4 regions of the Mesorhizobium sp. M0166 genome follow, and region 4 is predicted to be linked to each of the others. Evidence: predicted binding sites of a transcription regulator. Region 4 holds the regulator's gene; each other region holds the start of a gene.
What was found. The regulator LexA, encoded in region 4, represses DNA repair genes until DNA is damaged. The targets are predictions, from matches to a motif close to TGTTCNNNNTGTGTTCNG.
Positions count from the first base shown of each region.

Region 1: dinB (DNA polymerase IV) is a predicted target of LexA. The motif match lies at 2,806-2,823, and genes of this name have one in related genera.
Region 2: NKJ46_RS32435 (ImuA family protein) is a predicted target of LexA. The motif match lies at 3,160-3,177, and genes of this name have one in related genera.
Region 3: NKJ46_RS19330 (single-stranded DNA-binding protein) is a predicted target of LexA. The motif match lies at 3,537-3,554, and genes of this name have one in related genera.

Region 1 is NZ_JAMYTD010000002.1:50,281-57,831, reverse strand. It holds gene NKJ46_RS02645 (VOC family protein) at 1-121, opposite strand, end outside; gene NKJ46_RS02640 (hypothetical protein) at 266-577, shown strand; gene NKJ46_RS02635 (sigma-70 family RNA polymerase sigma factor) at 622-1,497, shown strand; gene dinB (DNA polymerase IV) at 1,512-2,753, opposite strand; gene ybiA (riboflavin biosynthesis intermediates N-glycosidase) at 2,884-3,372, opposite strand; gene NKJ46_RS02620 (GNAT family N-acetyltransferase) at 3,534-3,992, opposite strand; gene NKJ46_RS02615 (hypothetical protein) at 4,062-4,424, opposite strand; gene NKJ46_RS02610 (hypothetical protein) at 4,615-4,911, shown strand; gene NKJ46_RS02605 (XRE family transcriptional regulator) at 5,121-5,816, opposite strand; gene NKJ46_RS02600 (hypothetical protein) at 5,899-6,297, shown strand; gene NKJ46_RS02595 (GcrA cell cycle regulator) at 6,367-7,002, shown strand; gene NKJ46_RS02590 (DUF6456 domain-containing protein) at 7,064-7,551, shown strand, end outside.
Region 2 is NZ_JAMYTD010000060.1:1,107-8,657, forward strand. It holds partial or broken gene NKJ46_RS32425 (error-prone DNA polymerase) at 1-935, opposite strand, end outside; gene NKJ46_RS32430 (Y-family DNA polymerase) at 932-2,455, opposite strand; gene NKJ46_RS32435 (ImuA family protein) at 2,370-3,128, opposite strand; gene NKJ46_RS32440 (hypothetical protein) at 3,265-3,408, shown strand; gene NKJ46_RS32445 (hypothetical protein) at 3,398-4,033, opposite strand; gene NKJ46_RS32450 (hypothetical protein) at 4,206-5,126, opposite strand; gene NKJ46_RS32455 (exonuclease domain-containing protein) at 5,241-6,092, opposite strand; gene NKJ46_RS32460 (TrlF family AAA-like ATPase) at 6,423-7,551, opposite strand, start outside.
Region 3 is NZ_JAMYTD010000017.1:67,636-75,186, reverse strand. It holds gene gyrA (DNA gyrase subunit A) at 1-68, opposite strand, end outside; gene NKJ46_RS19350 (helix-turn-helix transcriptional regulator) at 217-1,044, opposite strand; gene NKJ46_RS19345 (hypothetical protein) at 1,131-1,661, shown strand; gene NKJ46_RS19340 (MarC family protein) at 1,736-2,365, shown strand; gene NKJ46_RS19335 (OsmC family protein) at 2,374-2,799, opposite strand; gene NKJ46_RS19330 (single-stranded DNA-binding protein) at 2,923-3,435, opposite strand; gene NKJ46_RS19325 (cupin domain-containing protein) at 3,645-4,034, shown strand; gene NKJ46_RS19320 (ArsR/SmtB family transcription factor) at 4,117-4,431, shown strand; gene NKJ46_RS19315 (SRPBCC family protein) at 4,428-4,952, shown strand; gene NKJ46_RS19310 (ATP-dependent Clp protease proteolytic subunit) at 4,979-5,584, shown strand; gene NKJ46_RS19305 (hypothetical protein) at 5,672-5,968, shown strand; gene uvrA (excinuclease ABC subunit UvrA) at 6,669-7,551, shown strand, end outside.
Region 4 is NZ_JAMYTD010000007.1:179,277-186,827, forward strand. It holds gene trpC (indole-3-glycerol phosphate synthase TrpC) at 1-342, shown strand, start outside; gene moaC (cyclic pyranopterin monophosphate synthase MoaC) at 345-851, shown strand; gene NKJ46_RS11805 (molybdopterin molybdotransferase MoeA) at 851-2,056, shown strand; gene NKJ46_RS11810 (hormone-sensitive lipase) at 2,064-2,894, opposite strand; gene kynU (kynureninase) at 2,991-4,238, opposite strand; gene lexA (transcriptional repressor LexA) at 4,686-5,420, shown strand; partial or broken gene NKJ46_RS11825 (ComEC/Rec2 family competence protein) at 5,414-7,551, opposite strand, start outside.

The DNA of each region.
Region 1 (7,551 bases), on a different contig from region 4:
AGCGCCAGCCGCCATCGCCCATCTTCTGGTCGGCCAGCACCTGACAGGCGAGATGCCTGGTGTAGAACGCCTTGGCGCGGTCCTGGTCGAATACCGGAAGCTCGGCAAACTGGATATGCATGATCGTCTCTCCTGCTTGATGGCTGCCGCGCAGCCGCCCACGCGGGAAAGACGATGCGGGCGACCGAAAAGATTCTTCGGCAAGGAGAATCTTTTCAGCGCAGCCGGTCGTCCTTCGTTCATACCAACCAATCAGGAGACGACGATGGACTACGCGCTCATTCGATACGGTGTGAACCAAGCCGACCTGGCAGATAACCGCGCGCTGGTCGAAAAAGTGTTCGAAGCGCTGGGCGAGGCGGCACCGCCGACGGTGCGCTATCTGGTGCTCGAGCTGGACGACGGCTCGTTCGTCCACATCGTTGGCCAGGACCGCGATTCCTCGGCGCTGACCGGGCTTGCCACCTTCAAGGCATTTACGGAAAACCACGCGCAGCGCCGTTCGACCCCGGCAATGAGATCGCCTGTCAAAGTTATCGGCAACTACCGTATGCTGGCGGATCAGAAGGCGGGATAGCGCCTGCCATGCCGCCCGCGCAGAAATGGGATGCTACGCCGAAAATGAACAGGGCGACTTTGGAGGCGATGCTCGTCGGGTTGCGGCCAAGGCTGCATCGCTACTGCGCGCGCATGGCCGGCTCGGTGATCGACGGCGAGGACATCGTCCAGGAGGTGCTGATCAAGGCGCTACAGGCGATCGACGGCGGCGCCATGGTCGAACGGCCGGAGCAATGGCTGTTTCGCATTGCCCACAATGCCGCGCAGGATCACCTGCGGCGGCGCAATCGGGAAAGGTCGCGCATGACCGAGGCCGACATGAGCGTGATCGAAGATCCCTCCGGCAGCGCCGACAGCCGGCTCGCCGCCCAGACCGGCCTGCGCTCCTTCATGCGGCTTTCGGTGTCGCAGCGCAGCGCCGTGATCCTGGTCGACGTGCTCGGCCTCAGCCTGCATGAGACCTGCGAAGTGACCGGCGCGACGCTCGCCGCCACCAAGGCCGCGCTGCATCGCGGGCGGGCGCAGCTCAAGCTGCTGGCGCTGCAGCCCGAGCAGGCGCTCGCGCCGAGGCTCGACGCCGACGACGAGCGCCGGCTGCGGCGCTATGTCGACCTGTTCAACGCGCGCGACTTCGACGCGGTCAGGGCACTGATAGCCGAGGACGTCCGGCTCGATGTCGTCAACCGCGTCCGTCTGCGCGGCAAGGCCGAGGCGTCGACCTATTTCGGCAATTACGACCGTATCAGCGACTGGACATTGTCGCTCGGCTTCGTCGACGGCAGGCCGGCAATCCTCATCCGCAACCCGCAAGCGGCCGACGGCGCCGTGCGCGGCTTCATGCTGGTCGAATGGGCGGGCGATGAGGTCATCCAGATCCGCGACTTCCGCTATGCACCGTGGTGCCTGGTCGATGCGGAGATTGAAACGGTCGAAGGGTGAAAAACCCGGCCCATTTACAACTCCTTTTCGGCTAGTTCGCGAAAGGCGTCGGGAACCGACCGCTGTAGTCCGAGCGCGACCGAGGCATAGCCGACCGCCTCCCAGCCGAAGCGGTCGCGGATCTTGTCGATGGCGCGATCCGCGGTCCAGCGCGCCGCGCCCTTCCGGGTACCGGGGCGGCGGCGGTCATCGTCGAGCCCGAGCGGCAGTTCCAGTTGCAGGCCGGCATGCTGCTCCAGATGCGATACGGCGATCGCCAGCAGCGAGATTGTCTTTTCGTGCGGATGGTCGATGAGCACCTTGCGCACCAGCGCCTCGGCGATCTCGGCCAGCATGGCGGTTGCCGAAATCGGTTGGTCGAGCGTGATCGAGCGCGTCACCGAACGCAAATCGGCAAAGCGGACGCGAACCGTCACCGTGCGGCCGGGCCGGGATTTCGCCCGCAACCTGGTGGCGACCCTGTCGGCCAGATGCAGCAAAGCGGGCACGAAGACGTCCTCTTCGGCCGGTTTTCGGCCAAGCGCCGATTGCGCGCCGGCCGATCGCGCGCGGCGCTGCGTCTCGAGCTTGCGCGGATCGCGGTTCCACGCCAGCGCGTTGAGTTTCTCTCCCGCCGCCGGCCCGAGCAGGCGCTCCAGCGCCCCACCATTGGTTCTCGCCAGCTCGCCGATGGTGTTGACGCCGATGCCGGCCAGCCGCTCCCTGGTGACCGGGCCGACACCCCACATCAACTCGACCGGCAGGTGATGCAGGAACTCCAGCTCGTGGCGCGGATCGACCACCACCAGCCCGTCGGGCTTTGCGACCTGTGAGGCGATCTTGGCCAGGTGCTTGGTGCGGGCTACGCCGACCGAGATCGGCAGGCCGAGCTCGGCCCGCACGCGGCGGCGGATCTTGCCGGCGATCTCGGCCGGCGAGCCGAACAAATGGGTGCAGCCGGCGACGTCGGCAAAGGCCTCGTCGATCGAAATCCGCTCGACCACCGGCGTGAAATCGCCGAGCACCTTGATCGCCGCATCGCCCAGCCGCTGATAGTCCTTGAAATGGCCGCCGACGAAAATGAGTTGCGGGCAGAGTTCCCGCGCCCGCCGTCCCGGCATGCCGCCGCGCACGCCGAACGCCTTGGCTTCATAGGATGCGGCGAGCACTACCCCGCCGCCGACGGCAATCGGCTTGCCGCGCAAGGCCGGGTCGAGCAATTGTTCGACCGAGGCATAGAAGGCATCCAGATCCGCGTGGAGGATGTTGGCTTCCATCCGGCCCCGTCGCCCGCGGCGGCTCGAACGCCGCATTGTCTCGAGTTGCGATAGGAACATAAAGAGAACATTGTGGGTGGATTGTCAAGCAGCGCGGAGGCTGCCGCCGATGACGGGCGGACGGCAATGTTCAGCCGCGCAGCCGATCGCGGGCCTGCATCAGCGCGAATCCCAACAGGTTCTCGCCGCGCCACAGCAGCGGGTTCACCGCCCTCTCGTCATCCGCCGCAAGACCGATGCCCCACACCCGGTCGACAGGGCTCGCCTCGACCAGCACCCGGTCATGCGTCGACAGCAGATATTCGCGCAGCGCCGCGTTCTGGCGGAACTTCTGAAAGCTCCCTTCGGTGACGATGCGATATTTGTCGGCATCCCATTTGGTGCCATCGAAGCCGCTCACCTGGCGGCCAAGTTGCTTTGCCTGCTTGGGGCTGGCCGCCCTGAGGATTTGCGTTGCCGTCTGAGCGTCACCGAACAGGCGAGCCTTCTCGGCCATCATCCAGTGTTCGGCAGTCGGATAGCTCAGGCCATCGACGATAAAGGGCGCATGCCACCACTGACTGAAGCACGACGTGGTTATGCGGCCGTCCTTGGACGGCTGGTGGCCCCAAAAGAACAGAAACTTCTGATTGGGTTTTGCGCGAAAGGCTTTTTCAAGCCAAGGTCCGGTCGTAAATCATGGGGCGGATGGAGAAGGGCGAAGGGGCGGCTTGTCAATGCTCCATTCAGAGTGGGGTAGCGAGGATGAGCGGTCGGTGCTGAATGCGATGAAATGCTGATCTACAGGGCCATCTTGTAGCCGAGATGACTGGCGGTGAAACCGAAGCGCTCGTAAAAAGCGTGCGCCTCGAGTCGACCTTTGTCCGTGGTGAGTTGGACGAAGCTGCAATTGCGCGAACGGCACGTTTCAATCGCCCATTCGATCATCAGCTTGCCGACGCCGCGAGAGCGCCATTGCCGGGCGACGCGAACGCCTTCGATCTGGCCGCGCCAGGCGCCTTTCCTCGAAATGCCTGGAAGGAAGCTGAGCTGCAGCGTTCCGACCACTTGCCCGGCGTCGACGGCCACGGCCAGCAACTGGTTGGGATCGGTATCGATTGCGCTGAAGGCGTCGAGATAGGAGGAGGCTAGCGGCGTGGAGGCGTCTTCCCGGTCTGCGCCGAGCACATCGTCGGCAAGCATTGCAACGATCGCCAGCAGGTCAGGCGCCTGGGCACGACGGAATTCGATCTCGCTCATCGCCTGGACATACGGCGCGGATTTGGCGGTCGCAATATCCGTTTTGACCCGCAAGGGAGGCCCGCGCCTTCAGGCGGTCTCAAACGCCCAGAGGCGCTGGCCGTAGCGGCGGAAGAAGCGGGCGAAGAGGCGTTGTTGCCTGGCGCGGGCGAGGTCGGCGGCGCGCCTTTCCTGCCGCCAGCGCGGCATGTTGTGGAACATCGAAAGGAAGCAGGCGGCGTCCTCGAGTGCCTCCTCGGCTGACTGCGCCGGGCGGATCGCCGCCAGGAACAGAGCGCGGCTCGGCTTCATCTGGTCAATCGCCGCCTTGCGCTGGCGATGACCCTGGCGTGCCTTGCGGATGCCGTCCTGGCGGATGGCCGCGAAAGCCGCAAGCATGGCCGGACTGTCGCCGCTATAGCCGCAGGCATGGGCGAACTGGGCTGGGTCCATCGTCGTTCCCTTGCTGCCGGCCGGCCGCGGTTCTGTGGCTCGCGCCGATTCCAGTCCGCAGCACGATATAAGCATAACTCAAATAATTGAACAAGTGAAACTTTCACGTTGATGTAAGCGGAACCGACTCGACTCCGCTCCAAAAACCGATAATGATGTGAACAAAGCAGGAACAACGATGGGGATGGCCATGGCATTGGCGGGCAAGGAAGCGACGATCGCCGATGTTGTGTCGATTGCCGTCGAGTGCATCGACTGCGGCCGCAACAGGTGGTGGAAGCCGGCCGAGCTGAAGCGGCATGGCGTGATGCCCGAGACACCGCTGGCCGCACTTTCGGGGCGCCTGATCTGCAAGGCCTGCCGGGCGGACGGCCTGCCGGGCGCCGCCGTTTCGATCCAGGCCGCCTTCATCGACGACCGGCAGCGGGCCCGCGCCGAGGCGCTCCTGCTCAATGGTCGAGAGCTGGAGCAGTCGAGGCGGGCTTGAGGGGAGGGCGTGCTGCTCTTCCCTTCTCCCCTTGTGGGAGAAGGTGGCCGAGCGAAGCTCGGTCGGATGAGGGGTGTCGCTACTATGAAGACGTAAGGCTCTAAAAATCGTTCCGTATTTTTGACGCCGAGTTTCTTCGAGCACCCCTCATCCGGCTCGGCGCTGTGCGCCGATCCACCTTCTCCCACAAGGGGAGAAGGGAAAGCCCCTCAATACCCCAGCAATTCCTTGAGCGGGATGACGCGGAAGACGTTCTTGATGGCGTAGCGGTTGAAGGTCAGCGTCTTCGGCGGGTTGTACTGTTCGACGATCAGCTCAGCGGCGGTGCGCTTGACCAGCTTCTTGATGAAAGCCTTGCCATTTTGCTCGTTCTCCTCGGGCAGCGTCTCGATCACCACATGGTCGCCGGGCAGCGCTTCGCGGCCGCCGCAATAGATCATCTCGCCGGGCTCGTAGCGCGGCACCATGGAATCGCTCAGCACGTGCAGCGCAAATACATTGCGCAGATGCCGGATCCCCGGCGGCCGCTGGACATAGCCGGCCGGCTGGCCGTTGAAGGTGAAGTCGCCATCGTCGCCGCCGACGGCTGTGCCGAGAAGCTGGATGTCCATCGGCCCGGCGGGCAGGGGGCCGGGATCGGTGACGATCTCGGCATCGGCGACCGGTCCGGCGTCGTCGAGGAAAACGACCTCGCCCTTGCCGAGCGCCACCGGGTCGACGCGCAGGAAAGCGGCGGTCTTCAAAAGGTTCTCGGTCTTGGGCAGGTTGCGCCCGGTCTCCCAGTTACCGACGGCAGCGACGTCGGTGTCGTTGTGCTCGGCAATGTGACGCATCACCAGGCCGCGCTGCTTGCGCGCCCGGCGGATCGCCGCTCCGACCTTGATCGACAGTGCAGTTTTCGCCATGGCTCCATCTGAGGCATAAGATTCGGTTTCGTCTATGCAAGAATCGCTTGCATTTTGATTTGAGTTATGCTCTTATGTGGGCATGCACAAGTCGCTTCACCAGCTTTCGGTCATCGAATCCGCCGTTCAGCGCGCCGGCAGCGCTCGCCTGGGGGCGGTACCGCAAACGATCGCCAAGGCCGTGCATGTGCCAACCCTTTCCCCTTCGTCGCGGCTGTCCTCCTCCCCGGCCGGGACGATGCCCGAGGCTCGCGCCTCGGATCCGGCAGCGCAAGCGGCCGGAACGGCCGGAGCCGTTCCCCTCACGGCTCCGGCCACGAATTACCTGCCGGCCGGCAATCCGGATGCTGCGGTTTCCTGCATCCGCACCGAAGACGGCACGGTCATCGCGTTCGACAAGCGGACGGGCAAGGCAGTGTCCGGCGCAACAAGGCAGGCGGCCGAGATGAAGCTCGATCGTAGCAGACCACGCGAAGGCTGACCGGCTTTCGCGCCTGAGGCCGGCGAAGCCGGCGCTGCACACAACCACCTTTGTAGGGAATGAAACATCATGGCCGCCCGCTATTCCGCCTCGGAATTGGAACAAATCGAGAACTGGCTGATGAGCGGACTGTCGGCCGCGAAGATCGCCACCAGGCTCGGTGCGCGGCGTGGTAGCCCGGTCTCACGCGCGGCCATCATCGGCATCGTCCATCGCACCGCCCGTTTGCGCACCATCGGCCTTGCCAGATCCAAGGGCCGGTGTGGCGGACGGTCGGGCGGCCGGCTCGGAAATTCGGCGCCTGAGCCATCAAATGCCGCAGGCCAAGCGGAAGCGGCTCCGAAGGCCGAGCCACGCTGCCGCCCGACAAGGCTGTCGGCCAGGCTGGCGCCGCCGGCCTGGCAGCCGGGTCCGGCTCGGATCACCGGGACCGATGGCGCGCCGCTCGAAATGCCGGCGCCGCGCCCGATCGCCGCCGGCGGCCGCCAGCCGCATTTCGCCGCCATGCGCCTCATCGATTGCCTGTTCGAGCGCTGCCGCGCGCCGCTCGACACGACGTTACAGGAGGATGCGGAAAACGACGCCCCCGGCAGCCGCCCCGGTTTGGACATGCTGTGCTGCGGACTGCGCACGAAGCCATCGAAAAGCTACTGCGCCTATCACGCGGCGCGCTTCCTGCGCACGCTGCCGGCCGAAGTGATTTGAGCCTGCTGGATGACGGAAGTTCGCCAGAGCCCGACGACGGAAAACCAGGAGGACCGAACCGATGAGCACCAAAACCGTCCAGAAGATCAAAACCAGGCTGCCGCGATTGCCGAAGGGCGAGGCCGAGCAGGTGCGCATCCGCAAGGAGATCGGCCATGATTTCGCGCTGAAGGACGACCGGTTCGGCCGCAAGCGGCTGGCCAAGGGGACGCAGGAGGGCGCGCGCCTCTATGAGGTCTCCAATGACGGCCACACCGCGACCGGCGGCATCGTGCGGGTGCGCAATGTCGACCCGCTGAGCGGCCTCACCTCGCTGTCGCGCCAGCAGCGCGAGGCGGGGATGCGCTACCGCCAGGATTTTCGCGACTCGTCGGAGGCAACCGCCAAGCCGATGGCCTGGGCCGAGCGCGTCGACGGCGGCCGCACCGGCAGCGGCGTCGCCGAACACATCCTGTCCGCCGGCCGCGACCATGCCGAGGCCACCAGGGCGCTTGTCCATTGGGAGATCGCCGGCATCGTGCAAAAGGTCTGCTGTGCCGACACAACGGT
Region 2 (7,551 bases), on a different contig from region 4:
TTGAGGGTCTCGATCAGCCGCAGTTCGTGCTTTAGGATGCCGACCACCTTGTCGGGCAAGCCCTCGGGGTAACGGCGGGCAGCACCTTCCCAGGTCAGTTTTTCCAGCGCCTGCTGCGCCGTGAGGCCCGGCATCGTTTTTTCCTCGGGGTATTGATAGGCGAGCTCGTCGAGCGAGAACCGGCAGCGGCCGGCGATTTCGGCGGTGCACGCCAGGGCCTCAGGATAACGGCTGAACAGCCGCGCCATTTCATCGCCCGGTTTGAGATAGCGGTCGGCATGACGTTCGCGCCGGAAGCCGGCGTCATCGATGGTGACGTTGTGGCGAATGCAGGTGACGACATCCTGCATCATGCGGCGGGCCGGCTCGTGGAAAAGCACATCGTTAGTGACGACGGTGGGCACGCGCATCGCGGCCGACAGGTTAGCCAGCTCGTAAAGCCGGAGCTGGTCGTTCGGACGCCTGCGCAAGGTGAGCGCCAGATAGGCGCGATCGCCGAAAGCCTCGCGCAGCCGCCGCAGACGAACGGCGCAAAGATCATCGGCTTCGTCTGGCACCAGGACCGCAATCAGGCCTTCGCCATAAGCGACGACATCATCCCATTCGAGATGACACTTGGCTTTCCCGGCCCGGCCCTTGCCGAGCGACAGCAGACGGCAGAGGCGCGAATAGGCCGGTCGATCCGTGGGATAGGCCAGGACCGACATGCCGTCGGCGAGATCGAGACGGCAGCCGACGATCAGCCGGACGCCTGTCGCCTTCGCCGCTTCGTGGGCACGCACGATGCCAGCAAGCGAATTGCGATCGATGACAGCCAGTGCTTCGATGCCGAGGAACGCCGCCTGCGCGAACAACTCCTCGCAGCTGCTCGCTCCGCGCAGGAAACTGAAATGCGAGGTCACCTGCAGCTCGGCATATCGGGTTGAGCCAGTCATCCGAAGATCCCGTGCATGAACCATTTATGCGATCCGGTCGCGGCGTCTTCGCCGTCGCCGGCGCGGTAGAGCCAGTAGCGCTCGCCGTTCTCGTCCTCGACCTGAAAATAATCCCGCACCGCCGCGAGCTCGGCGTCGCGCTTCCACCATTCTCCGAAGACGCGTTCCGGGCCGTCCGCCCGTTTCACGCGCCGGCGGACGCCGCGCCAGGTAAAGGTCACGGGCGGATGGTCGGGAAGAAGTGCTACCGTCTCGATCGGCTCGGGTCGTGGCAACAGCCGAGTTGGGCGCGGCCAATGGCCGGGCCAGCCCTCGCCGGTATCAGGCGCCATTGGGGCAATGCGTTGAACCGACCGTTCGGGAACGTCGCTCTGCACCGGGGCGAAGCGATAGAGCCGGTCCTCACCGACACGGTTGGCGAGGATGTCGATCACATCCGACACATCGGGCTCGGGCGCCTCGGCGAGCGGGGAAATCATCTGCTTGGCCCGCAGCGGCTCGGCAACGGTCGCGGCAAGCCGCATCAGCTCGATGCCGAACCCGGGATCTATGGTCTCGATTCTGTCTGTGAGAAGCCGGGTCAGGCGCGTCGTGTCACGCACCGGCATTGCTGTGCCGACACGGATCGCCTCGATGCGATTGTCGACGCGGAAGAACAGAAGGTCGAGCCGCCGTGCGCCAAGCCCTCGCGTCTCGAGTGAGGCGCACAGTTCAGCGACCAGCTTGCCGGTATAGCGCGCGATCGTTTCTGGCGCGCCGATCGGTTCGGCAAAATTGCGGCGCACTTCGACGATTTCCTGCGGTCGGATCGGCTCGATCGGTTCGCTCACTCGTCCAAAGGCCTCGTCGAGGCGGCGGCCAGGCTCGGGACCAAAACGCAAGGCGAGCGACGCGCGCGGCGTGCCGCCAAGATCAGCGATTGTCTCGAAGCCAAGCCGTCGCAGACCGTCGATCGTCACGGCGGGCAGGCGAAGGGCGGCGATCGGCAAAGGCAGGATCGCCTGTGCGATCTCACCGGATGGAACCACAAGGATCTGCCGCGTGCCGAAGCGCGCCAGCGCGTGAGCAGCGCCCCAGCTGTCAGCGACCGCGGCACGCACGGCGAAGCCGGACGCGCCAAGTCGCTCCACCATATCGGTAAGCATCGCCGCCTCGCCGCCATGCAGATGATCGGCGCCGGTCGTGTCGATCACGATGCCATCCGGCGGATCGGCAGCGACGATCGGCGCGTAGCGGCGCAGCGCCCACAGCGCCAACCGCTCGAGCGCCATGGCGTCGGCATCGGGCTCGGCATCATGGACGATCAGGGCCGGGACCAGCGCCTGCGCCTTGCTCGCCGGAAAGCCGATGCGCAGACCTGCTGCGTGTGCTGCCGCATCGGCGGCAAGCACGACACGGCGACGACCGTCACGGCCGACAAGGACGAGCGGCGTCTCAGGCGGAGGCGCGGCGTCGCCCGATTTCCTTCTGAAGCGGTCTGTCGGCCACATCGGAAGGAAGAGCGATACGACCCTTGGCATCGCATGCCTCCACTGTAAAATCTGCACTCTCTCCGGCCCGGCATCGGATCAGTTCAAGCTGCCAGCACGCACGCCCGACTCCCTGAACCGGCAATGGCGTCGACGGCAGGACCGACACCCGCCAGCGTGTCTCGGCGGCGGTTGGCTGGCCGAAATCGGTGGCCTCCGTCTGCCGACGCCAGCGGCGAATGGCGATGCCGATGGCGCCGGAGCTTTCGGCGGCAAGCTGAAGCCGCCGTGAGGCCGTCATCGAAAGCCGTGCAATCTCGGCAACGACAGCGCCAAAACCGCCGCGAAGACCCTCTTCGAAACAGGCGAGAACGGATTTCTCGTCGCCGGCTTCGACATAGATCACCCTTCCCGGAGGCAGGCCGGCCTGTTCGATTGCCGGCGCGAACAGATCGGGCCGGGTAACGCACCACAGCACCTTGCCCACCGTGCGCGCGGCAATACCGGCAGCGAAGAGTGCCGCGGCTGCGCCATCGACGGCGCCATTGCCACCACCCGCGATCTCGTGCAGACCGCCAAAAGCCAATCCCCCTCCCGGCAGAACCCTGTCAATCGCGGCCACTCCGAACGGCAAAACCGTACGCTCGCGTGCATTTCCACCTTCGAGACGCGCAATGCGTTCTCGAAGCTCGGAAATGGCAGCAGGGGGCGCCGATACACTCATCTGACCCTTGAAACGCGGAAAGCCTGTGATATGTTCTACATTTGTTCTCGTCTTGGCTAAGAGTCAACCGGGATGATGTCGTGCCCCTGCGGAAGGCCGAAGGCGTCGATGCTCCCGAGCGCAGTGGAGACAGGCGATGACGATCACGATTCGCGTCGAAGGAGCGCAGCCGGAAGAAATCGTGCGTGGCCTGCTCGCTGCCCAGGAGGTGTTCGACAAGGCCGGGGTCACCCCAGATCAGGCAGCGACGGCGCGTTTGGCCGCATCGCCTATTCTGTAAGCGGCGATTGTGACGGTCCCCAACCATCCAATTCGATTTTTACATCGATCTTTCCGGAGCCGAGAGTACGCTTGCCTGCAATAAGGGTTAGACCACGATCCAAAAGTCCGTGTTCTGAATCCCATAGGGGGTTGGGTCCGAAGCTCAATGCAAACCGCCGGCCGAGTTTTGAAGTCTCCCAAAACGCCCGGCCCACGCGGAAATGAAGCGCAAGATGGAACTGACCTGATACCATCTGTTCTAGTCCGGGTCGGACGAAGGGTGTCGGGGCCATGGGCATGCCATGCGGATTGTACGGTGGAGAAGGAAACATAAAAGCGCCTGCAATACGCCTACCGGCGTACTTCGCGGCTGGCGCAACCGGGTCGATCTTGCCGTAAACGTAGTCCGATGCCTGCCGGATTGAATGAGACCAGTCGGAATAGTTCCACGCTTGCGACGGCTCCTTCACTTCGAATGCCAAAGCGTAGTCTGCAAGACGATCATCGACAGGGATCGCGACAACATCAGCGCGGATTTTCCGCCGCGTGAAAGTCGCGTGAGTTAATGTGACTTCTTCAAAGCACAGGAACTGGTCGCCAAGACCGGCGATCAATTCCGCGCGGCGTTCTTTTTCAATGTCCATCCTGTGAGGATGCGCATGCCGCGTGATTCTGTCGACTACATTCCCGTCTGGATGACGTCGCCTACCTGAGGCAGATGATCCAGGTGGGGCCCCTATTATGGCCATGCGGAGACCCGGCCATCTCCAATTTCTGTTCTGCACGGCAGCCGGAGCACGCCCTTGCGTCACGGCTTTAGATCGGCGGAATGCCAGCTTTCCCTAGCACTTGGTTCAACTCTTGAACACATTGGCTGCGAAGATCGTCAAGGTGGAGGGACATCGCCGGATGGGAGAAATCAAGGAAGCCATTAACCCGGCGGATGGACTCGTCCTTGAGACCTTGCTCAAGCTGTGACCGGACCTGACGAAGTTGCTTGTCGACCCGACCAAGAGCCGCGCGGCAATCGTCGTCGTCAATCTCATGGTAGCCGCCAACCGCCTTGCGGATCACATGCCGGCTCTCGCGATCGACAAGCTCGCCGGTGCGAAGCGCCTTTTGCGTGTCCTTGAGCGCCTGCTCGAACTCGTTGGGTGTCTCGCAGTGCAGTGGCAGTTCGAAGGCCGGACGGGAGAATGCCATGGCGATTGTGCGAAGGATCACCTCGTCGAGATCCTTGGTGCCGCGGATTTGGATGACATCCCGATAGTACCAGCGCTGCAGTTCTGGGAAGCTGTTGAGGTATGAAATGCATTCGTCCCACGACCAGACGATAGCCCGCCTGCCGCGCTTCTGTTCCTCCCACTCCTGATTGAGATCATCGACATAGCCTTGGACATGCGTGTCGCGCCGGGCGGTCGTGGCCAATATCCAAATTTCCAGGTTGGGCCTGAAGGCGAGCGACTCTACAGCAGCGGCGCGCAGGAAGCTGCGGCTGATCGGCCCGCCAGGATAGGGGTTCCCATTTTCGTCCCGGTCGGATAGCCGCTTGCACTGGATGCCGATCATCCCGTAGCGGGATTTGCCATAGACGTCGACGCCATTTTGGGCCTGCCCTGACCGCCCATATGCTTGGGCGTTGGGAACGTCATAGACCTCGCGCAGCATCCCTACGGCAAGTTCTTCGAACTGCTGCCAGTACAACGGCGGCTGAAAGAATTGCGATATCGTGCCCATCTACCCCCCACTTTGCCGCGGCGGCGACCGCGGACTTCCTTTTGCACCGATCGGGCTCGCGGGCCAGCCGCTAAAGCGAGCTGCGTTTGATTGTCTATCGGCGGGGGTCTCCTTTCATTCCGCGAGCAGAGCCAAAAAGTCGGATTCCGCAAGGAAGCGGATCGGCTGGCCTTTCGCTGCCAACATCTCACCTTTGAGGTGCTTTGAACTTTTTACCTTGCCAGCCATTCGCTCAAGATCCTGGTCTCCGACAACAAGGATCGAGGTGTTCTTTGTCACGCCAGGCTCTACGGCTCCGCCGGCAATATGAGCGAGATCGGCAGCTTCCCGACGCGGGATTGACAAGCTGCCTGTGAAAACGACGGTTTCGCCGACCAATGGCCCGTCGCCATCGCCGTCACGCCGGTGTCTTCCCTTTGGCTGTCCAGACAAACTGAGTTTGACGCGCGCCAACCAATGATCGAGGTCAAAGCCCGATTGATCGATCGCGCGAAGAAGGACCAGGCCGGCTGTACGTGCATCCTCGAGCGCATCGTGATGCTGAAAACGGATACCGAAACTGTTAGCGAGGTTTTGTATCCCGTAGCCGCTTTGCGCGAATTGCGGCCAAGCCCTTCGAGCGACCATCGCTGTGTCGAGCCATCGACAAGGAGGAGACGTTAAGCTGTGATGATCATGGGCCTGTGCCATTGCTACGCGATCGAAATGCGTGTGGCATACGACCACCTGACCATGCGTGAATTCTGCAAGCCAGGGAACGAGTTCTGGAAATGTTTTGGCACCGAGCACATGGGTTTCATCAATGCCATGGATCGAGACGTTGATGTCGTCGAACTCTTCACAAGGATCGACCAGAACAACATCAGAGGCAATCTCTTGCCCGTTCTCGAAAACCACCGCGCCAATTTGGCAGATACTTCGCATGCGCGGGTTTGCCGTTTCGACGTCCAATGCAACGAACCGCATGCTTCCCCTCCCCAAAGGCTGCAAGTATGCCGATAGTGCCACGCCGGATGGGGCCTTACAACGGTATCGGATCGGCCTGCTGCTACGCAGGCGAAAGCTTGCGCGTTCGGTAGCGTTGACCAATGCTGCTACAGGGCAGGGAGGAAATCATGAGCGCCTTTCATCGAATTACAAAAATTGCCGACCGGGACGAAATAACGCCCGATGACCCTATCGTCACTGGAGGACCTTGGTCGGACGCCAGAAATGCATCAGCTGGCACTCTTCTGGTGTAGACAAGAGCAATAGCTGTAGCGGCGACAAAAGTCCTTCCACAGCAACGGCGTCGCGCTACCGGTCCAATCTCACCCTCAGGCGTCGCGCGCGTTCCTTGAACGCCTCCTCCCCTCCCTCAAGGATGTCGCACACCTGCTGGCGCATATCGGCGTCCTCCATCCCTCCGGAAAAATAGGTGATCGGCGGCAGTTCGCCGGGGCCATGCGGGCCGGCGCTCGCAACGATGATCTGGTCCGCATCCGTGTTGATCACGAGATTGGCGTTGTGCGTGACCATAATGACCTGCCGCTTCGCCTTGGCCGCGACGAAGAGGCTAACGAGCTCGTCGAAAATCGACTTGGGATCGAGGTTTTCCTCGGGCTGATCGATGATCAGCGGTCGGTGATCGCTCTCGTCGAGGGCCAGGTAGAGCAAGAGTAGGACAATTCCGCGGGTACCGGGCGAGAGCTTGGTAATATCCGTGCCCTCGTAGTCGATGCTGTATTCGATCTGGATGTGCTCGGTGCTGAACAGCCATTTGGCGAAGCGCATCAGCCAACTTCGATAAGCGGCCTGGTCGTTGCTCGCCACATTGGCCACAGCGAGTAGCTCGTCCTGCCAAGCGTCGGTGAAATGTTGAATGGCCGTGTCGATAGCAGCGACATCGCCTGTTTGCCATGCCTTGCGCAGATTGGTGTTGGCCCATTGCTCGAGCGAACCCTTTCCCTTGAAGTCGCCGGCGCGCCGCAGGTCGAAAAGCTTCTCGCCAAGTAAGGCCCACTGCTTCACATCGGCATGCCGGGACGCTGAGAATGACAGCTTCTGCAAAGTGCCCTTGGCGGCCTGCAATCGATCGACCAAGGGCCGGTAAAGATCGCGCAGAACCTGCTCCTCGGCGATGATCGACTCGAACACGCGAAGATAGGTTTCACGCCGCTGCTTGCTAAGATTCGCCATGCGATCAGACGCCCCTTGACAATCGGCATGGGTCGTACGGGTGGTCTCGATCTGTGTGTTTTCCTCTGCGATGCGCTTGACCAAAGCGGCATACTTATTCGCGGTCTCGGTATCGATATTGATCAGCCCTTGCAGACGGGTCGCCTCTGCCTCGAGCACGGCGAGCGGCGTCTTCTCCGGATCGGTATTGTCCGCGAGGAAGGACTGACTGGGGACGCCGAGAGGTGCAGGCGCCACGCCGCGCCAG
Region 3 (7,551 bases), on a different contig from region 4:
ATGATGGATATCGGCTCGATGCCGGTGGGGCCGCCGTCGGCGCCGCGCGGTGTCTTTTGGTCGGTCAAATCGGATCACAATCTAATCAGGAATCACTTGGTGCTTATATAGGAAGCCGGCCCGAAACTCCAACAATCGCGGCCGTTTTCCAGTGTGGTTTTTAGCGGCAAATTCAAAAGGATAAACCAATTGCGACGATATGGCCGTGGCACCCTTTCACGGGCGTCGCCGGCGGGCGCGATAAGTACCCGGCGCCTCGCCCATCAGCCGCCGGAAACGACGATTGAAGGTTGATAGATCGTTGAATCCCGCTGCAAAGGCGATCGCCGAAATCGTCTGATCCGACGTCCGCAGCCCCACGGCTGCCCTGTGCAGCCGCGCTCTCAGCAGGAACTGGTAGGGCGTCATGCCGGCGACGTGCCGGAAGGTGCGCAGGAAATGGTAGGGGCTGGTAGCGGTCTCGTCGGCGAGTTCGGCAAGCGAGATCGGCCGGTCGGCATCGAGTTCGAGTCGCCGCACCGCTTCGGCAACACGCTTCTGGTCACGGCGGCTCGGCGTCCGTCCCCGATCCGTGGCGCTGCAAGCCGCTGTTACCGCTGCACCGGCAATGCGCAGCGCGAGTTCCTCGAACGAGCCGGTGTCAGCCATCTCGCGCGCCGCCTCCGCTTCGGCGAGCAGCGGCACCAGCGCCGGCGAGGGCGGCAGGCGTGGCGTGCCGAAATCGAGCGTCTTCGCGCCCGGCACGTCGGCGACGATCCGCTCCATATAGGCCGGTCCGAAATGGAAGGAGAGGCAGCGGTCGCCAGCGCAATGCTCATGCCCGCATTCATAGCATGTGCCGGGATTGCCGAGCAGGAGCGCGCCCGGCGCCAGCATCGCCGTGCCCTGGCGCGCACGATAGCGGAAGGTGCCGCTGGTTACGGCGGCAATGCAGAAATCCCGATGCTCCTCCTCGAATGGCCTGTCGGCGGCGCTGGCGGTGCAGATGACATCCGACACCTGCCAGCCTCGGCCCGACGCAAGCCTGTGCGCGCTCGTCGCCATCGCCGAAATATAGCAATTTTTCCCAAGCGCAGAACCCCTGTCGGCCTCTATGCTTGCCGGTCTCCTGACAAGATGAGAGCGAAGCCATGTCCAATTCCTTTGCCAAGGCCCTGCACAGCGATGGACCCGTACCGGCCCTTGCCGAGAAACTGAACCTTTACGGCCGCTTCGTCGGCGCCTGGACGTTCGACGCCACGCGCCATCTCGAGGACGGCCAGGTGCTGACCGGGCGCGGCGAGGTGCATTTCGGCTGGGTGCTCGAAGGCCGGGCCATCCAGGACGTATGGATTCTGCCCGCCCGTGACGCTGGCGCCTCGCCGTCGCTCGGCAAATGGACCTTTTATGGCACGACTTTGCGCGTCTACGACCCCGACGTCGACGCCTGGCACATCTTCTGGAGCGATCCGCGCAGCCAGTACTACAGCCGCCAGCTCGGCCGTGCCGAGGGCGACACCATCATCCAGCAAGGCGCAGACGGCACTGGATCTGCTGTGCGCTGGAGCTTTTCGCGCATCACCGAAAATTCGTTCCGCTGGCTGGGCGAACGCTCACAGGACGACGGCGCCACCTGGCGTCTCGAAGTCGAGTTCCTGGCGCGGCGCGCCGCGAGCCCGTGATCCGCACGGTTTCCACTGGCTCCGCTTTGCTCTACCAATCCCGATATCCGGCATTGCCGGCGGGGAGGGTCAGCATGCCGAGCTTCGACAGCCTGTTCAACGCCTTCGTCACCATACTTGTGACGATCGATCCGCCCGGCCTGGCGCCGCTCTTCCTCGCCGTGACCCGCGGCATGAACCGCGAGGAACGCAACCAGGTCTCCGTGCGCGCCTCGGTCATCGCCTTCCTGGTGATGGCGTTGTTCGCAATCGCCGGCGCGTCGATCCTGTCGGTCTTCGGCATCACCCTGCCGGCCTTCCGCGTCGCCGGCGGCTTTCTGCTGTTCTTCATCGCCTTCGAAATGGTGTTCGAGCGCCGGCAGGACCGCAAGGAGAAGATCGGCGACGTCGCCATCACCAGGGACATGATCCACAACATCGCCGCCTTTCCGCTGGCGATCCCGCTTATTGCCGGTCCCGGCGCGATTTCGGCGACCGTCCTGCTCTCAAGCTCGTTTCAGGGTTTGGGCGCGCAGACAGCCCTTGTCGGCATCATCGCCATCTGCCTCGTCATCACTTACCTGGTGTTCGTGCTGTCAGAGCGCATCGACCGTATCCTCGGCCAAACCGGCCGTTCGATCCTGACGCGGCTGCTCGGCGTCATCCTGGCGGCGCTCGCCGTACAGTTCGTCGCCGACGGCATCAAGGCGCTGATGGCGACTTAGGAGCTGCCCTACTTCGCCGTCGTTTCAATGACTTCGAAGTCGTGGGTAATCTCGGCAGTCTTGGCCATCATTGCCGAGGCCGAGCAGTATTTCTCGATCGAAAGCCCGATTGCCCGCTTCACCTTGTCGTGTGACAGCGCCCGGCCCTTGACGACAAAATGCATGTGGATGCGGGTGAACACCTTGGGATCGGCTTCTGCACGGTCGGCATCGAGTTCGACCACACAATCTTCAACTGCCTCGCGCCCCTTTTCCAGGATATGGACCACGTCATAGGCCGAGCAGCCGCCGGTGCCGATCAGCACCAGTTCCATTGGGCTCGGCCCCGGTGTCTTGCCCTCCGGCCCAAACGCAGTGCCTAGCACCAGCTTGTGCTCACTGGCGGACTCGCCAATGAAAGTGCGCTCCTCGACCCATTTGACCCTTGCTTTCAACTGATACGTCCTTTCACCGCTCAAACGCACAACGTCCCGAAAATCCAAGACAGATTTTCGGGACGCCATTTCGTGGCCAAGATGCCGGCGCTTTTCGCCGCAAGGGCAGTCCGCCCCGAGAAATCAGAACGGAATTTCGTCGTCCAGCTCGCGCGACGAACCACCGCCGCCGCCCTTGTTGGCGCCACCGCGATTGAAACTTTCGCCCGGGCCGGACTGGCCGAAATCGGAACCGCGGCTCGCACCACCACCGGCATAGTTGCCGACCTGGCCGCCGCCCTCGCCCCGCGCATCGAGCATCTGCAGCTCGCCGCGGAATTTCTGCAACACGATTTCGGTCGTATAGCGGTCATTGCCGGTCTGGTCCTGCCATTTGCGCGTCTGCAGCTGGCCCTCGACATAGACCTTCATGCCCTTCTTCAGATACTGCTCGGCCACCTTGGCGATCTGGTCGTTGAAGATCACGACATTGTGCCATTCGGTCTTTTCCTTGCGCTCTCCGGATGTCTTGTCGCGCCAGCTTTCCGACGTCGCGATGCGGATGTTGACGACCGGGTCACCCGAATTCAGGCGGCGGATTTCAGGGTCCGCCCCGAGATTGCCCACCAGAATGACCTTGTTGACACTACCCGCCATGACACTTCTCCGCGCTCATCCGAAACCAAAATTTTGTCGCTGCACCTTACAGGCTATGGATAATCCCTGCCTGATGTGGCTGCCTTTTCCCACAAGGTTTTTGTTCTCTATTCGTTCTAGGTTAAAGGCCCTGCACTGTCAATAGATGTCAGTAACAAGTAGTGTCCTGGCGTCGAATTTCCACGAACCCTGAGATCGAGGCGAACTCAATGAAGATGGTCGAGCATGACGATCAGCCGCAAGAAGAATGGCGAACGGGAGTAAAGACCCGCATGCATGTCTCGGCCTGCAACGGCGCAACTCAACTTTGCATATTTGAACAATGGGTCGAACCCACGGTTGGCGCCCCGACACATTGGCACCCGGTCGAGGAAGTGCTTACCGTCATCGCCGGCAGGGCCGAGATGTGGATCGATGATGAGCATCTCGTCTTGACTGCCGGACAGTCGCTTGTTGTTGCCGCGCACAGGCAACATGGCTTCCGAAACGTCGGCTCCGAACTGCTTCATATCCGTGCCGTGCTCGCGTCACCCGTTTTCGAGGCGACATTTAACGGATCTCCAGACATGGTGAGACGCTGGCTTCCGACGCGTTTGTAAAATCTCGCCCGTCGTAAAAAAACACTGCCTGTCCTCGAAACGCGACTTGCCAAACCGATAAGTATCGACTTATGCTTTTAGCATGATCGAAGCAGACATTTTTCGGGCACTGGCCGATCCAACGCGTCGCGCCGTCTATGAGCGGCTCGCCGACGGCGAGATGACGGTGTCTGAACTGCGCACTGACATGCCGGTATCGCAGCCGGCGGTATCGCAGCATCTCGCCGTGCTGCGCGGCGCCGGCCTCGTCATCGAGCGGCGGGCCGGCCGCAACGCCTATTACCGCGCCGATCCGAAGGGGCTTGCGCCGCTGCTCGGCTGGATCGAACGCTACCGTGCGTTCTGGCCAGAGCGCATCGAAAGGCTCAAGACGGTGTTGAAGGACATGGACCAATGACCAGCCGAGGCAAAGAACGCGCGGAAATGGCCGCAGACAAGATCGAGTTCGAGTGCGAACTGCCCGAGCCGCCGGAAAAAGTGTGGAGGGCGCTGACGGTGCCGGACCTGCTCGCGGCCTGGATGATGCCGAACGACATCAAGCCCGAAATCGGCAACCGCTTTGCCTTTAAAGCGCCGAATGCGCCGATCGAGTGCGAAATCCTCGACGCAGATCCAGGACGGCTGCTGCGCTATTCCTGGCGGGAGCGGCCGGCGCCCGGCGATACGCAGGTGCCGCCCGGCAGCCCCCTGGACAGCCCAATGAGCGACAACCCAGTGGACAGCATCGTCACCTTTACCCTCGACCGCACCGTTTCCGGCGGCACGCATCTGCGCATCGTCCATGATGGTTTTGCTCGGGCAGCAGTGCCGGAGATCGCGATGGCATGCGCCGGTTGCCGACTCTCGTTTGAAGCGCGTGCTCCCAGGCACAAGCAGATCGCCGCAAACACCCCGCGCCTCCTTCTGCGCGCGGCCTGAACACGATCAGCCTACGGAGAAAAATAATGAGCGGCCTTGCCAATTTGGTTCCGATGGTGATCGAGCAGTCGAGCCGCGGCGAACGTGCCTTCGACATATTTTCGCGGCTGCTGCGCGAGCGCATCGTCTTCATCAACGGGCCGATCGACGACGGCACCTCGGCGCTAGTCTGCGCCCAGCTTCTGTCGCTGGAATCCGACAATCCCGACAAGGAGGTCTCGCTCTACATCAACTCGCCGGGCGGCGTGGTGACCAGCGGTTTCGCCATCTATGATACGATGCAGTATATCAGCTGCCCGGTCTCCACCGTTTGTATGGGTTTCGCCGCCTCGATGGCCTCGTTCCTTTTGATGGCCGGCACACCGGGGCGGCGCATCGCGCTACCCAACACCAGCATCGTGCTGCATCAGCCTCTCGGCGGCTTCCAGGGCCAAGCCTCCGATATCCAGCGCCATGCCGAGGGCATCCTTCGCACCAAGCGGCGCATGACCGATCTTTACGCCCACCATTGCGGCCGCACCTACGAAGAAGTGGAACGCACGCTCGACCGCGACTTTTTCATGACTGCGCAGGAGGCCAAGGATTGGGGCCTCGTCGACCATGTTTTCGACACTCGCAAGCAGGCCGCATGAACGAGCCGGGCCGGCGGACGATCGGGCGCCTGCAATTTCAGCGCCATCGGTCTGGTCTTGCCGCTATCACGGCACTATACTCCGGCGATGACTGCCAGCCGTTCATCCAGCCTGTTATGCCTTGCTATCGCTACCGTGGCCGGCACGAACATGCTGGTGGACATGGCATTTGCCCAAGATAATTCGACGTCTTCGCAAAAGGGCGCCCTGCCCGGCGTGACCGGCGACTATCGCATCGCCGAGCCTACCCCGCAGCCTGAGCCAGACGACGCGGTTCCAAGCAGCGGCAACGGCACGTTCAAGATCGGCGATACCGACGTTCGCATTTCCGGCAGCATAACCATCGACGTCGCTACCGGCGGGATCAGGCCCCCCAGCCGGTAAGTTCGCCTGGTATGCACCACAAATGTGCGCTTCAAACGAACAGCCCCGCCATTGCTTGTGCAACTGACGGGGCTTCTTGGATCTGAAATCCAAATTGCCGGGAGTTTCATGCCGGCTTTTCATTTCGGATGCTTCGCGGCGTTCAGCCGACGATCCGACTAGCAGTCTCTGATTGTTGTGGGGATCGGCAAGTCAACGTTGGCAGGTAGCGCGCAAAACGCCTGACCTGGCCACTTATACCTGCCGCGGCTCCAGCGACACGTGGAGCCTCAAGGAACTATCCGGTGGAGTCATGCCTCTGCTCTCCTTCTGTTCGTTGCGACTGTCGTCGTCGAAGCGCTCATCGCAAACCCGCGGCGTCTCGCAGGCTAGCCCCAGGCCGCGAGGCCATCGAAAGACGGCCGGCTTCGTTGACGTCTGGAGTCTGCCCCCGTGACGCATTGACGTCAACCTTGAATAGCCGATTACCGAAAAATGTGATCGCGAGACGCGCTTTGTGAAGCCGGCTGTACGGGCAGCTTTTGTCAGGAGCGTGTTCGGCCTTTGTTCTTTCCGCTTGCCCGTTCGCGCGAAAGGCGGTTAAACGCTTTGGTCGAGAGTTGTGGCGTCTCTCGAAAAGGCGGCGAAATTACCTACATAGGGGATGGTCGGGAAAACCCGCCCATCCCACGAATTCCAGATTCTGAGGCGGCGACCGGCGATGGCCGACCATAAATATCTCTCCATTCGCGGGGCACGCGAACACAATCTGAAGAACGTCGATCTCGACCTGCCGCGTGACAGCCTGATCGTCATGACCGGCCTGTCGGGGTCGGGCAAGTCGTCGCTTGCCTTCGACACCATCTACGCCGAGGGCCAGCGCCGCTATGTCGAGAGCCTTTCGGCCTATGCACGGCAATTCCTCGAAATGATGCAGAAGCCGGACGTCGACCAGATCGACGGCCTGTCGCCGGCCATCTCCATCGAGCAGAAGACCACCTCGAAGAACCCACGTTCGACGGTCGGCACCGTCACCGAGATCTACGACTATATGCGGCTTTTGTTCGCCCGCGTCGGCGTACCCTATTCACCGGCCACCGGCCTGCCGATCGAGAGCCAGACGGTTTCGCAGATGGTCGACCGGGTGCTTGCAGTCGAGGAAGGCACCCGGCTGTTCATCCTGGCGCCGATGGTGCGCGGCCGCAAAGGCGAGTACCGCAAGGAACTGCTGGAGCTGCAGAAGAAGGGGTTTCAGCGCGTCAAGGTCGATGGCGTCTTCTACGAGATCGCCGACGTGCCGGCCTTGGACAAGAAGTACAAGCATGACATCGACGTTGTCGTCGACCGCATCGTCGTGCGCGGCGATCTGGCGACGCGGCTCGCCGATTCCATCGAGACCGCGCTGAAGCTTGCAGACGGACTGGCGGTAGCGGAATTTGCCGACAAGCCGCTCGACGCCAGCCAGACCGGCGAGGATTCGGTCAACAAATCGAAGAACGAGACGCATGAACGCATGCTGTTCTCGGAAAAGTTCGCCTGCCCGGTATCCGGTTTCACCATTCCCGAGATCGAGCCCAGGCTGTTCTCCTTCAACAATCCGTTCG
Region 4 (7,551 bases):
GCGACAGCGTTCGGGCTCGGCATGGACGCGCTGGTCGAAGTGCATGACGAGGCTGAAATGGAACGCGCGCTGCAGCTGTCGTCGCGGCTGATCGGCATCAACAACCGCAATCTCCGGACCTTTGAAACCAGCCTACAGACCTCGGAGCGGCTGGTAGCGATGGTGCCGGCCGACCGCCATCTGGTCAGCGAGAGCGGTATTTTTTCGCACGTCGATTGCCGCCGGCTGGAGCAGAGCGGCATTGCGACTTTCCTGGTCGGCGAGAGCCTGATGCGCCAGCAGGACGTGGCCGCGGCAACGCGCCTGCTGTTGACGGGCAAGGCGCCGGCAGAGGCCGTTTGAGGATGGCGGCCGCCCTCACCCATCTTGGCGCGCAGGGCGAAGCCAATATGGTCGATGTCGGCGACAAAGCTGAGACGGTGCGCACGGCAGTTGCGGAAGGTTTTGTCGCGATGCGGCCCGAGACGCTGGACATGATCCTCGCCGGCGACGCCAAGAAGGGCGACGTGCTGGGCACCGCGCGCATTGCCGGCATCATGGCGGCCAAGAAGACGCACGAACTGATCCCGCTTTGCCATCCTCTGCTGCTGACCAGGATATCTGTCGATATCGAGGCGGACGCCGCGCTGCCCGGCCTGAAGGTGACAGCATTGACCCGCGTCACCGGCAAGACCGGCGTTGAGATGGAGGCTCTGAGTGCCGTCTCGGTCGCTTGCCTGACCATCTACGACATGGCCAAGGCGGTCGACCGCGCCATGGTCATCTCCGGCATCAGGCTGGTTGAAAAGACCGGCGGCAAATCCGGCGACTACAAGATCACCGGAGGCGGGGCCACCGGGGCAGGCCGATAATGGCGCTGGTCCCGGTTGCCGAGGCGCTCGAGCGCCTGCTGGACGGCGCAGCAGCGCTGCCGGGCGAACGCGCCGCACTGCTGGATGCCGCCGACCGCGTGCTGGCGGAGCCGGTTGTGGCGCTCCGCACCCAGCCGCCGTTCAACGCCTCCGCCATGGACGGCTATGCCGTGCGGGTGGCCGACATCGCGTCCGTACCGGCAAAGCTTTCGGTGGTCGGCATGGCGCCGGCCGGACGCGGCTTTGCCGGAACGGTGCAGCAGCGGCAGGCCGTGCGTATCTTCACCGGCGCGCCGCTTCCCGAAGGTGCCGACACCATCGTCATCCAGGAGAACGTCCGCGATCTCGGCGGCGGTGTCGTAGAAGTGACGGAGCCGACGGTGCAGGGGCGAAACATCCGCCGCCTCGGGCTCGATTTCGCCAAGGGCGATGTCCTGCTGCCCAAAGGCCGCCTGCTCGATCCGGCGGCCTTGTCGCTCGCGGCGTCGGCCAACCATCCCGAGGTCGCCGTGGTCAAGCGGCCGCTGGTCGCCATTATCGCGACCGGCGACGAATTGCTGCCGCCGGGCAGCAATCTTGGCCCCAACCAGATCATCTCCTCCAACGCCTATGGTGTCGCCGCCGCCGCACAGTCGATCGGTGCGCGCGCGCTCGACCTTGGCATCGCGCCGGACCGCAGGGAGGCGATCGCTGCGCTGGTTGAAAAGGCCGTGAAGGCTGGCGCGAACGTCATCGTCACGCTGGGCGGTGCCTCGGTCGGCGACCACGACCTCGTCCATGACGTCCTGACCGGGCAAGGCATGACGCTCGATTTCTGGAAGATCGCCATGCGGCCGGGCAAGCCGCTGATGTTCGGGCGGCTGGGCGACATTCGCTGCATCGGCCTGCCCGGCAATCCGGTGGCAAGCCTGGTCTGCACCCAGCTCTTCCTCAAGCCGCTGCTGGCGCGGCTCGGCGGCCGCGCCTTTCAGCAGGATATACGTCAGGTGCGGCTCGGTGCTGCCATGCCGGCCAACGATCTCAGGCAAGATTATGTGCGGGCTGTTGTCACAGACGATGCCGGTACGCTCGTGGCGACGCCGTTCGGCATCCAGGACTCCTCGATGCTGAAAATGCTGGCCGATGCCAACGGGTTGATCGTCCGCGCGCCGTTCGCGCCTGCCGCGGCGGCGGGCTCCCCCTGCGACGTGCTGATGCTACGCTGAACCTGCCTCACTCCGAGATCAAGGTCCGGGTCAGCGGATGGTCTGGATCGGCCAAACCGTCGATGATGTTGAAATGATGCCGGTCAGGCTCGACCACCGAGCTGGTCGCGGCACCCAGGCCGATCCAGATGTTGGCCAGCAACGCGCTCTGGCGCAGGAATTCGGCGCGCTCGCCGCCGCCGGCCCAGCAGGTCAGGCAGGCCTTGTCCATCGGGCGCAGCAGCACCGGACTTTCGGCCTGCGCCTCGGCCTCATCGATCGCCAGCGTCTCGTTCATGCCGGTGCGCATGATCGGGCGCAAATCGTGCACCCCCGAGATCGACACCACGTGACGAACGCGCCGGACCACTTCGGGCGCCAGCGGCGTCGTCGCCGTAACCATCCGGCTAACAAGATGGCCGCCGGCCGAGTGTCCGGTCAGCATCAGCGGCCCTGCGACCATCGCCGCCGCTGTGCCGATCGCCGCGCCGACTTCCTTGACGATGCCGGCAACGCGTATCTGCGGACAGAGCGTGTAGGACGGCATCGCAACCGCATAGCCGCGATCAACAGCGCCAGCGGCAAGATGCGACCAGAAACTCTTGTCGAATGCCATCCAGTAGCCGCCATGGACGAACACCACGAGTCCCTTGGGCTTGGTGGCCGGCAGGATAAGATCGAGCCGATTGCGTGGCTTATCGCCATAGGCCAAGTCGAGCCGCGCCCTGCCCTCGGTCGAAAGCACGTCGCGGAAAACCCGAGCGGGCTCAACCCAGGCCGCCGGCCAGCGATCGCTGCTGGCTATGTTGGCGCCGTTGGCATAGGCGTTGTCCCAATCGGCAATGTGACGTTCGAACACCCTGCGCCCTCCCCTGGCAATATGGCCTTGCGACGTAGCGTGAGCATCGCGCGGCGCGTCGTCGCCAGCCTCACGGCTCCAGCTCTCGCATCAATCTCAAGTGACAGCCGTCTTGATGGCGAAGCGCGCATCCTTCCATGCACCGGTGCGCAGGATGTCCTCAAGTACTTCGACGGCCTGCCAGACATCGGCATAGCCGACATAGAGCGGGGTGAAGCCGAAGCGCATGGTCGATGGCGCGCGAAAATCGCCGATCACGCCACGTTCGATCAGCGCGCGCATGATCTGGTAGCCATGCTCATGCATGAATGAAATCTGGCTGCCGCGTTTTTCCCCATCGCGCGTGCTTTCGAGCGTGAGCCCGTAAGTGCCGCACTTTGCCTCGACAAGCTCGATGAACAGATCGGCCAGCGCGATGCTCTTCTTGCGCACCGCCGTCATGTCGACATCGTTCCAGATGTCGAGCGCGCCCTTAAGCGTGCGCATCGACAGGACCGGCTGCGTGCCGCACAGAAACCGGCGGATGCCGGTGCCGGCCGCATAGCCTGGCTCGAAGGCGAAGGGCCGTGCATGGCCCCACCAGCCGGTGAGCGGCTGCTGGATGTCGGCAAGATGCCGCTCAGCCGCATAGATGAAAGCAGGCGCGCCCGGGCCGCCATTCAGATATTTGTAGGTGCAGCCAACGGCAAAATCGGCGTTTGCCTTGTCGAGCTCGACTGGCATCGCTCCAGCGGTGTGGCAGAGATCCCAGACGATCATCGCCCCGGCTTCCTGGGCTCTGCGCGTCAGCGCCGGCATGTCGCGCAGTTCGCCCGACTTGTAGTTGACGTGGTTGACCAGCACCACAGCGGTGCGTTCGTCGATCAGCTCTTCGATGCTCGGCGCGTCGACCCCCGAGAGGCGCAGCAGCGTATCCTTTCGCGTCGAAGCCACACCCTCAGCCATGTAGAGGTCCGTCGGAAAACTATCGCCCTCGGCGACGATGACCTGCCGCTCCGGTCGCATGGCCATGGCGGCGTGCAGCAGTTTATAGATGTTGACCGACGTCGTGTCGCAGACCACCGTCTGGCCGGCCGCGGCACCGATCAGGCGCCCGAGCTGGTCGCCAAGTTCAAGCGGCATGTTGAACCAGCCGGCCGTGTTCCATGCGCGGATGAGATCATGCGACCATTCTTCGGTCGCGGCCTTGCGCAATTCATCGAAAGCGGCACGTGAAGCAGCTCCTAGCGAATTGCCGTCGAGATAGATCACTCCTTGCGGCAACACAAAGCGGTCGCGCATCGCGCGCAGCGGATCTGCGGCATCCATCGCCTTTATGGCCGCGAGATCGGGAATTCCTGTCATGATTTGCCTGCTCCCCCAAAATTCAATGCAACGCCGGATACGCATCGACTGTTCTTCCATCACCTGGTTGCGCGCAGGAAGGCTCCACCGGCGAGAAGCAGCCTAACCAGGCGGTGGAAACCAGGACTTAACCCGAGGTTGGCGTTTTGAGTTCGTTTCGTTCACGGTGCATTGACCAAACCGCACACTCGATAGGGGTTCACTTCCGTGCCCTCCGCCGACCGACGGCCGATGCCAATGTGGCCTTCCGGGAAGCCAGAAGGGCGCAAACGAAAGCAGAATCAAGGCGATGAGGCTCGCGACGGTGAAAGTGGGGTACCCCGGTTAGGGGACGTCGTTTGTTTCCCGAGCCTTAACGCATTCATTAAACTTTAAACAGTTGCGGAACACAACTGGAACAGATAGTGTTTGTTCTGGGTTTGTTTTCTGATTCTGTTGGGGGTCGCTATGCTGACACGCAAACAACACGAACTGCTTATGTTCATCCACGAAAGATTGAAGGAAAGCGGTATCCCGCCTTCCTTCGACGAGATGAAGGAAGCGCTCGACCTGGCTTCCAAATCGGGAATCCACCGGCTGATTACGGCACTGGAGGAGCGCGGCTTCATTCGCCGTTTGCCCAACCGGGCCCGTGCGCTGGAGGTGCTGCGCCTGCCTGACTCGATCGCCCCCGGCCTCAATGCGGCACGCAAGTTCTCGCCGAGTGTCATCCAGGGCAGTCTTGGGCAAGGCGGTCCGCGGCAAGGCAAGCCGACATCGTCGCGCGTCCCTGCGGCCGGAAATGACGACGATGTCGTCGCCGCCGTTTCGATCCCGGTGATGGGCCGCATCGCCGCCGGTGTGCCGATCGACGCCATCCAGCACCAGACGCATTCGATTTCGGTGCCGCCGGATATGATCATGGGCGGCGAGCATTATGCGCTCGAGGTCAAAGGCGATTCGATGATCGAGGCTGGCATTTTCGACGGCGACACGGTGATCATCCGCAATGCCGATACGGCGAGCCCCGGTGAGATCGTGGTGGCACTGGTCGACGAGGAGGAAGCGACGCTGAAGCGGTTCCGCCGCAAGGGCGCTTCGATCGCCCTGGAAGCCGCCAATCCGGCCTACGAGACGCGCATCTTCGGACCAGACAGGGTCAAGGTGCAAGGCAAGCTCGTCGGACTGATCCGCCGCTACTGAGTTCCGCCCTTGGCGCCGGCTTTGGGTTTGTCGGCCCTGCGGTATGGCGGCAGGCCCCGTGCCGCGCGTGAAAATTTCCGCTGCACGTGCCAGGGCCGGTATGATTTTTCGACCGCGAAACGGATTTCGGCGCGTGTTGCAGCTTGTGGATCGAAATAGACGGCGGCACTTCCCGCGCGCGCCAGTTGCCGTTTGGTGACGACGAGGACCAGCCGGTCGTAGTAGCAGGGGTTATGGGCGGTGGCGTCGTCGATGACGATCAAACTGGCAAAGGCGCAGGCTGGCCGCGCAGTATCGCGGTCCTTGGCTTGTGCGATGATCGCGCCGGATGGATGCCTGGCAAGGCAGAGGCCGTCCGTGCAAATGAACGGCATACCCGGCGGTAGGTCGGCCGGATCGGCAATGTCGAATTGCGGATCGTTCTTTCCAGGTGTTTCCGGCGCGACGATAGCCTCTGATGTGAGCGCGCGTTTCCAGTTGTCGATGGTGAACTCATTCGGGCGTGCCCGGTTGACCGCGAGTTCACCGCTGTCGATCGGCAGCGCGACCAACCGTGCGTCCTCCGAGATCAATACATCGGGTACGCGCGTCTGGGTTGTCGTTAGCAAGCCGGCGAGCGCAAAAGGAAGTGCCGCCAGCCGCAACCAGGTCGTCGCCATGCTGGCAATGACAAGGGCGATCGTCACCAAAAGGACGGATCTCAGCGAAATCAGCCCAACCGCATCGATTGGCGAGCGCTCGGAGATCCACCCGGACAGGGCGATCATCGCCGTCAGCCCCTTGCCCATCACGTATAGGAAAGGCCCATCCGCGCCGAACGGCATCGCCAGCGCACTGAGGACGGCGAAGGGCATGACGACCAGTGAGACGATGGGCATGATGGCCAGATTGGCGAACAGGCTGAGCGGCGCCACGCGCTGGAAATGCCATATGGCGAAAAGCGCCGTGGCGCTCCCTGCAATGATTGAGGTCATCGCCAGGCCGCCCATGCCCAGCAGGACCTTTCGCGTGGCGAGGCGTAGCGGCGACCGCCGCGGCGGCGGCGTGGTGGCCCTGCCGGCGCGGTAGTCGGACCAGCCGGCATAGGCGCCGACAAGGGCCGCCGTCGCGGCGAAGGACATCTGGAAGCTCGGACCGACCACCTCGTGTGGCGACACCAGAATGACCGCGATGGCCGAGATCGCCAGGTTGCGCATGGTGAGCGCGGCCCGGTCGAACAGCACGGCGATAAGCATCACCGCCAGCATGATGAAGCTGCGTTCGGCCGCTACCACAATGCCGGAAAAGACGAGGTAGGCCGCAATCGAAAAAAGCGCGGCGGCCGCGGCATATTTCTTGACCGGCCGTCGCGATGAGAAATCGGGAAACAGCGCAAAGGCGCCGCGTAGCAGCGCCATGATGGTGCCGGCGACCAACGCCATATGCAGCCCCGAGATAGAGATGATGTGATAGATGCCTGTACGCCGCATCGCTTCGTTGATCTCCTCGGGAATGCCGGCGCGCACGCCGACGATCAGCGCAGCAGCAATCTCGCCCTCGGCGCCGCCGATGCGGCTGCGGATATGGTCGGCGATGGATTCGCGCGCGTCTTCGATCGCAGAAGAAAGCCGCGCGGCAAGCGGCATGCTGCCCGACGACACGACTTTCGGATTGCCGAGAAAAAAGCCGCTGCCGCCGATACCGGCGAAATAGCTGTCGAAGGAGAAATCATAGCTGTCGGGCCGCACCGGCCCGGTCGGCGGCAGCAGCCGCACATAGCCGGCGATCTCGGAACCGGCGGTCAGCTCAGCCGGTATTTTCATCGCCGAAGCGGACCCGTTCCGGCATGTAACGCAGTGTCGGCCTGGCGGTTGAGATCACATCGATCGTCAGCCTGATGCGGCCGCTCGCCATGGGCTCGTACGATACGACGCGACCCGTCAGCCGCGTCGAGATTTCGGAACCGAGCATATGCGTCCCGACACGCCAGGTCTCGAACTTGGCGGCAAGCACGCCAAGCGCTCAGAGCAACGCCACTATGAAGCACAGGCGCGTCCTGGGCCATGACCGCGAGACGACGGCACAAAGGGCTGCCAAGGCGACGATAGCGATCGGCTGTGGGAAGGCCGGCTCGGCCGCCATCGCGAAATAC